Nitratidesulfovibrio vulgaris str. Hildenborough: one gene and its partner. The protein of the gene in region 1 binds, or shares a complex with, the protein of each later gene. Links are inferred from orthologs where the notes say so. Each region holds a gene or a part of one and is shown on either strand. Other genes may lie near its edges. The genes, in order: dnaG and dnaB.

What was found.
Region 2: the proteins of dnaG (region 1) and dnaB are in contact, whole or in part, in a crystal structure (PDB 2R6A), measured with the Geobacillus stearothermophilus proteins. The link is inferred for Nitratidesulfovibrio vulgaris str. Hildenborough from one-to-one orthologs. Residues at the interface, in WP_049624496.1 of Geobacillus stearothermophilus: Lys456, Leu457, Leu458, Pro459, Ala460, Asn463, Ala464, Leu467, Leu535, Leu536, Ile537, Ala538, Gln544, Glu545, Asp548, Tyr549, His552; in WP_033016901.1 of Geobacillus stearothermophilus: Ser13, Glu15, Ala16, Gln18, Glu91, Leu92, Asp94, Ala95, Val96, Pro97, Thr98, Ala99, Ala100, Asn101, Tyr104, Tyr105, Ile108.

The regions. Positions count from the first base shown.
Region 1 is NC_002937.3:1,852,127-1,855,294, forward strand. Bases 1-2,851 are described here. They hold dnaG (DNA primase), read right to left. Parts: upstream 2,360-2,851; coding sequence 641-2,359; downstream 1-640. Other genes in these bases: rpoD (RNA polymerase sigma factor RpoD), read right to left, coding at 1-648; DVU_RS08495 (endonuclease MutS2), read right to left, coding at 2,392-2,851. Outside these bases: more of DVU_RS08495, read right to left, coding at 2,852-3,168. UniProt on the Escherichia coli protein: RNA polymerase that catalyzes the synthesis of short RNA molecules used as primers for DNA polymerase during DNA replication.
Region 2 is NC_002937.3:1,051,602-1,054,850, forward strand. The notes cover bases 224-3,155. They hold dnaB (replicative DNA helicase), read left to right. Parts: upstream 224-914; coding sequence 915-2,396; downstream 2,397-3,155. Other genes in these bases: rpsR (30S ribosomal protein S18), read left to right, coding at 224-448; rplI (50S ribosomal protein L9), read left to right, coding at 461-964; DVU_RS04555 (DUF748 domain-containing protein), read right to left, coding at 2,798-3,155. Outside these bases: rpsF (30S ribosomal protein S6), read left to right, coding at 1-184; more of rpsR, read left to right, coding at 185-223; more of DVU_RS04555, read right to left, coding at 3,156-3,249. UniProt on the Escherichia coli protein: The main replicative DNA helicase, it participates in initiation and elongation during chromosome replication. Travels ahead of the DNA replisome, separating dsDNA into templates for DNA synthesis.

The DNA of each region.
Region 1 (3,168 bases):
CACACGCCGTTCAAGGGTGCAGCATTCATCGAGCTTCGAGTAGACCTTGCGCTTCTTCTTGAACGTGGTGCGAATCTCTTCAAGCAGGAGGATGACGCGCTGCCGCTGGTTCATCTCGTCTTCGCTGGGGTCGTCCTCTTCGATGGTCTTGACGACGTCTTTCAGCTTGATGCGGTTCTGCTTGAGGTCTTCACCGACGTTGACGAGTTCCTCGACGGCGACAGGCACCTCGACAAGGGCGTACAGCACGTCCTGCTCGCCCATTTCGATCTTCTTGGCGATGACGACTTCGCCGTCGCGGTCGAGCAACGGCACCGAACCCATCTCGCGCAGGTACATCCGCACGGGGTCGGTGCTGCGCGACGAATAGTCGACGGTCTCTTCGTCGTCGGAAAGGTCAAGCCCACCCTCCGAAGGTGCCTCCTCCTCCGACTCGCCCGGGGACATGCTGATCTTCTTGCCGTCCTTCTCGGAGTCGACGATGGCGATGTCGAGCTGGTCGAAGATGCCGATGATCTCTTCGATCTGTTCCGGAGTGTTGACCTCAGCAGGCAGGGCCTTGTTGACCTCATCGAAGGTCAAGAAGCCGCTCACCTTACCTTTGGCGATAAGGCTTTTGATCTGCTGAATTTCCTTGATATTACTCATGGGACCTCCCCAACGTTTCCTGCAACGCCCGCAGCAGTTCGATGTCTGCCGCCGGGTCGGACACTCCGCCCATCTGCTGGCGCAGCGCTGCCATGCACGACGCGCTCTGCACCTTCAGTTGCATGTCGGCCAACATATGCCGCACAGCCGCGAGTTCGCCCTCTTCATTGTCGAGAGGGGGTACCTCGCCAGTGCGGCAGCGAATCCAGAACGTCTTTTCCCGTTCCGAGAGGTGGTCGACCACCTCTTCGGCACCATGACGCTCGATCTTGTCCCATAACGTCCGCGCCCATTCGGTACCCAGCACGAGGTCTGCCCCCGCCTCCTGCAACTGCGGCAGGCAATGGGGATACCGCACGGCGAACGTCATTATTTCGCGGTCACGTGATGCATGACCGCGCGCAACCGGCTTCTTCGCCGGGGCGGCTGCGTGCGCTTTGACGCGCTCGGCAAGGCTGTCACGCAACTCTGCCTCGTTGAGGCCGAGTCCGCCCGCAAGCCGCGTTATGTAATACGAAAGCAATTCGGGCTGCTCGACCTGCGCGAGAAACCCTTTCGTCCAGTCAAGCATATCTCGCGGGGCCTGTGCCGCCAGACTCCGCATGCAGAAATCCAGTCCATCAGGGGCCTCGTTCCGTATGCTTTCGAAAGCATCACGCCCGGCCCCGTGCAACAGGCTGTCGATGTCCTCTCCCTGTGGCAGGAGAACGACCTTGCAACGCATCCCGCGCACCAGAAGCATCTCGCAACTGCGCAAGGCTGCCTTGCGCCCCGCGTTGTCGCCGTCGAACAACAATTCAACCGTCGAACAGAAGCCAGAAAGCCGCTTCACCTGTTCGGGCGTGAGCGCCGTACCAAGCACCCCGACGGCGTTGTTGTAGCCGAACTGGTGCAGGGTGAGCACATCCATGTAGCCTTCTGTCAGCATGGCTACCTTGTGCTGCGAGATGGCGCGCCGCGCCTGATACAGTCCGTACAGGTGGTCGCCCTTCTTGTAGATGGGCGAATCGCTACTGTTGATATATTTGGCCTGATCATCCTCGGCGATGATACGCCCGCCGAATGCGATGACCTGTCCGGCAAGACTCTTTATGGGAAAGATCAATCGCCCACGAAACCTGTCATAGGCTCTTCCGCTGTCACTGGTGGCAAGCAGACCCGCCTTGACGGCAAGCCCCTGCGCAAAACCGGCACGCCGCAACGTGTCTGCCAGCGACTGCCATTCGCGCAGACTCCAGCCGAGTTCGAAACTCTCGATGATTTCCGGGGCGATGGCACGCCGCTGCATATAATCGCGACATTCCTGCCCTTCCCGCTTCGCGAGGTTGCCGACGAAATGCGCACGCGCCACGTCATACATCCGCAGACATTGCCGCCGTAGCGACTGTTCCTGCTGCGCCCGCGGGTCGGGCTTCCAGTCGTCGAGTGCCACCCCCGCCTCTTCGGCGAGTTGTTCAAGCGTCTCGCGAAAGTCGAGTCCGTTTATGCGCCCGTAGAAATCGAAGAGGTCACCGGACGCCTGACAACCGAAACAGTAGAAGAACCCCTCCTCCTCGTTGATCGAAAATGAAGGCTTCGTCTCCTGATGGAAAGGACAGGGCGCCATCCAGCGACCACCTGCCCTTCTGAGCTCGACATATCTTCTCGCGATATCGACAAGATTGAGCCGACTCTTTATGGCCTGAACGACACTACCGTCCCTGCGCTTCATGCCAACCTCGCGCCCGAATGAAGCAGCATGGCCTAGCGGAATTCAACAAGCGTCACACCGTCACCGCCCTGGTCCTCCGGAGCGAGGGAGAACGTGGCGATCGCTGGAGACTGGCGCAGATAGGCATGCACCTCCTTGCGAAGCGCACCCGTTCCACGCCCGTGGATGATCTCAAGCACACTTCTGCCCGCAAGCAGCGCATTGTCCACACCCTTTTCCAGTTCGCTCAACGCAACATCAGCACGCATTCCACGCAAGTCAAGACGCATGGGCACAGGCGATGCAGAAACTGTCTGCGTGACGGATGCGCGCGTCTCGGGTCTGGCGTCGCTAGGGGCAAGGTCGCGGGCTTCGGCCCACAGGAACACCCCGCTCATGTCGATGCGAACCCGCGACTTGCGCAGGTCGACCTCAGCCACGACAGCCTTCTTGCCCCACGGACGATGGAACACCGGCTGCCCCTGACGGAGTGTGGCCACATCGACGGAGACGGGCTGTTCCTGTTCGGCTTGGGATTCTGCGGGCTGGGTCGAAAGGGTCTCGCGTACTTTCGAAAGTGCCTTGAGGGTCTGCTTGTGGCTCACCTTTCCGTCTTTCCAGTCGCGCAGCACGCTCTGCGCCTGCGCCTGAATATCCCGGAAGAGGGTCTCGCGCTCACGCGCGAAGCGTTCTTCAAGCTTCATGCGTTTTGCGCGGTACTTCTCCTCTTCGGCACGGAGGGCGTCGAGTTCACGCTCGCGGTCGACCGCAAGGCTATTCAGTCGTGCAACCAGCGCCGAGGTGTCTTCACCGTCAAGCAGCAGATAGTT
Region 2 (3,249 bases), 800 kb from region 1 along the record:
CCACTGGGGCATGCGCGATCTCGCCTACCCCGTGCGCAAGCAGATGCGCGGCTACTATGTCCGCCTCGAATACACCGCCCCCGGCGCTACCGTGGCGGAACTCGAGCGCATCATCCGCATCTCCGACGGCATCTTCAAATTCGTGACCGTCAAGCTGGCCGACGCGGTCGAGGAGGTTGCATAAATGGCCTTCAAGAAGAAGTTCGCTCCGCGCCGCAAGTTCTGCCGCTTCTGCGCCGACAAGGAACTGCCCATCGATTACAAGCGCGCCGACATCCTGCGCGACTTCATCACCGAACGTGGCAAGATCATCGCCCGTCGCATCACGGGCACCTGCGCCCATCACCAGCGCGTGCTGACCCGCGAAATCAAGCGTGCGCGTCAGATGGCCCTGCTGATCTACACCGCGACTCACTCCAGTGATGTCAAGAAAAAGAGCATTCTGTAGGAGGAGCTGGTGATGAAGATCATTCTTCGTGCTGACGTTGAGAATCTGGGCCGTCTCGGTGACGTGGTCACCGTGAAGCCCGGTTTCGGGCGCAACTACCTGCTCCCTCAGGGCCTTGGTATGCTGGCTTCTCAAGCCAACCTGAAGGCCTTCGAACTGGAGCGCAAGAAGCTGCAGGCCCGTATGGACGCCCTGCGTAACGCCGCCGCCGACATCGCCGCCAAGCTGGAAGGCCTCGTTCTGGCCATTCCCATGCGCGTCGGTGAGAACGACAAGCTGTACGGTTCCGTGACCACCGCCATCATCGGCGATGGTCTGGCTGCCCAAGGCATTGAAGTCGACCGTCGCCGCATCCTGCTTGACAGCGCCATCCGCGCTCTTGGCGAATATCCCGTCCGCGTTCGTTTGCACGCTGACGTGACCGCCGAGATTCTCGTCAAGGTCGTCTCTGAAGACAAGGTGAACGATGTCGCTGAATCAGCCCCGGCCGAAGAGCCGGAAGCCGCAGCAGAATAACTATTCCTCGGAAACCACCCCCGCCTATGGCGGGGGTGGTGCCGACGGTGCTGCCGAGCGTGCCTCGGCCGAACTGTTGCGTCGTGTGCCCCCCCACAGCATAGAGGCCGAACAGGCCGTGCTGGGGGGTGTTTTCTTGAAGAACAGCATCCTCCACACCCTCGTGGATACGCTCACGGCGGAGGACTTCTACCTCCCCGCCCACCAGATGCTGTTCGAGAGCTTTCTTGAACTCTATCGCAAGAACGCCCCCATCGACCTCGTTTCCGTCGCCGAACACCTCAAGGCGCATGGGAATCTGGAAGCCGTCGGCGGGGCCATCTATCTTGCCGAACTTGCACAGGCCGTCGTCAGCGCCGCCAACGCCGAATACTACGGCACCATCGTCCGCGACAAGTCGCTGCAACGTTCGCTCATATCCGCCTGTTCGGACATCATCAGCAACTGCTTCGACGCCTCGCGCGAAGTGGGCAGCCTGCTTGACGAATCGGAACAGGCTGTCTTCGCCATCTCCGAACGGACGAGCGGCAAGGTCTTCCGCAGTTCGAAGGAACTGGTGAAGAAGGTCTTCGAAGAACTGGAGAAACGCGTCGAGCGCAAGGAACTGGTGACGGGTGTCACCACGGGCTACGTCAAGCTCGACCAGATGACCTCCGGCTTCCAGGGGTCCGACCTCATCATCGTCGCTGCCCGTCCTTCCATGGGCAAGACGGCGTTCTCGCTGAACATGGCGATGCGTGCCGCGATCAACCAGAACGTACCTGTGGCGGTGTATTCGCTCGAGATGTCGATGGAGCAGTTGATGATGCGTATGCTCTGTTCCTTCGGCAAGGTCGACCTTTCGAAGCTTCGCAAGGGTTTTCTCGATGACGAGGACTGGAAGCGCCTCTATGAGGCCGCCGATGTACTTGAGCGTGCGCCCATCTACATCGACGACACGCCCGCGTTGACGACACTGGAGTTGCGTGCCCGTACCCGGCGCCTCCGCGCCGAACGTGGCGTGGGGCTGGTGATGGTCGACTACCTTCAGCTCATGCGCTCCAGTCGACGCACCGATTCGCGCGAACTCGAAATCTCCGACATTTCGCGTTCGCTCAAGGCTCTCGCCAAGGAACTGAACATCCCCGTCATCGCCCTCTCGCAGCTCAACCGCAAAGTCGAAGAACGGACGAACAAACGTCCCATGCTCTCCGACCTTCGCGAATCGGGTGCCATCGAGCAGGACGCCGACATCATCATGTTCATCTACCGCGACGACGCCTACAACAAGCGCGACGACAACCCGCGCAAGGGCATTGCCGAGATCATCATCGGCAAGCAGCGTAACGGCCCGACGGGCACTGCTGAACTCGCCTACCTTTCGGCGCACACCGCGTTCGAAGACCTCGACCCCAACTGGGTCCCGCCGCCTTCCGAGGATTACGGGGAGTAGTCGCCATCGCTGTATGGGGCGACTGTCTCGACGTTATGTGATGAAGCCCGCCTGTCTCTCGACAGGCGGGCTTTTCTGCGCGTTGCGTTGCCTGCAACGGAGGGCCGTCCGCAAGGGGAGGGGGGGGCTGTCGGCAGGCGGCGTCTTGTGTCCGCCAGTATCCGAACACCTGACTCCGTACCGCTGCATCCACTTGGGGCGTGCTGCGATGCCTTGCCGCAACGGGCGAAGGGCACGTCGACGACGTTGCCATGCGTACGACGCGGATGCAGGTACGCCCGTTCACAGGGGCCCGATGTCCTTCGTCGAATCGCTCCAGTGGTCTGCGTACGACCATGCCATGACGCAGGGTCTTCATACGCCATTCCCTGAAGCGGCGTGTTGTGGCGGCAGCGACCTGCCTAGCGCAAGAGCATCTCTGCCGCGCTCTTCCCCTTGCCTGTGGCAGCGGCAAGTGAAAGCCGTGCGCCGAGTGCCGGGTCGATTTCAAGCAATCTGTCGCGCACGGCACGCGCCCGCTGCTGTGCGAGGGCTGTCAGGTCGTCGTCTGTGACGTCCACGTGCTCATAGAAGGCCTTTTCCATGACCTCGCGAGGCTGGTCTTTTACGAGTCCCAGAACATTGCGGGGTTTGTCGAAGGGGGCATCCTTGTAGACGGACTCGAGAAGGTCGTCGTACTCGTCGTCTTCGATGGTGATGGCCTCGACCGCCGTCTTGGCGCGCTCACCGCGCCACAGCGAAGCATACTTCGCCTCCTGCATCCGGCGCAGAAGGGCGACTTCGCGAAGCCCCTGCCCATCGGTCGCAGGGTCGACCATGCCGCGCACCTCCAGTGAAAGTCCGGGCCTTTGCC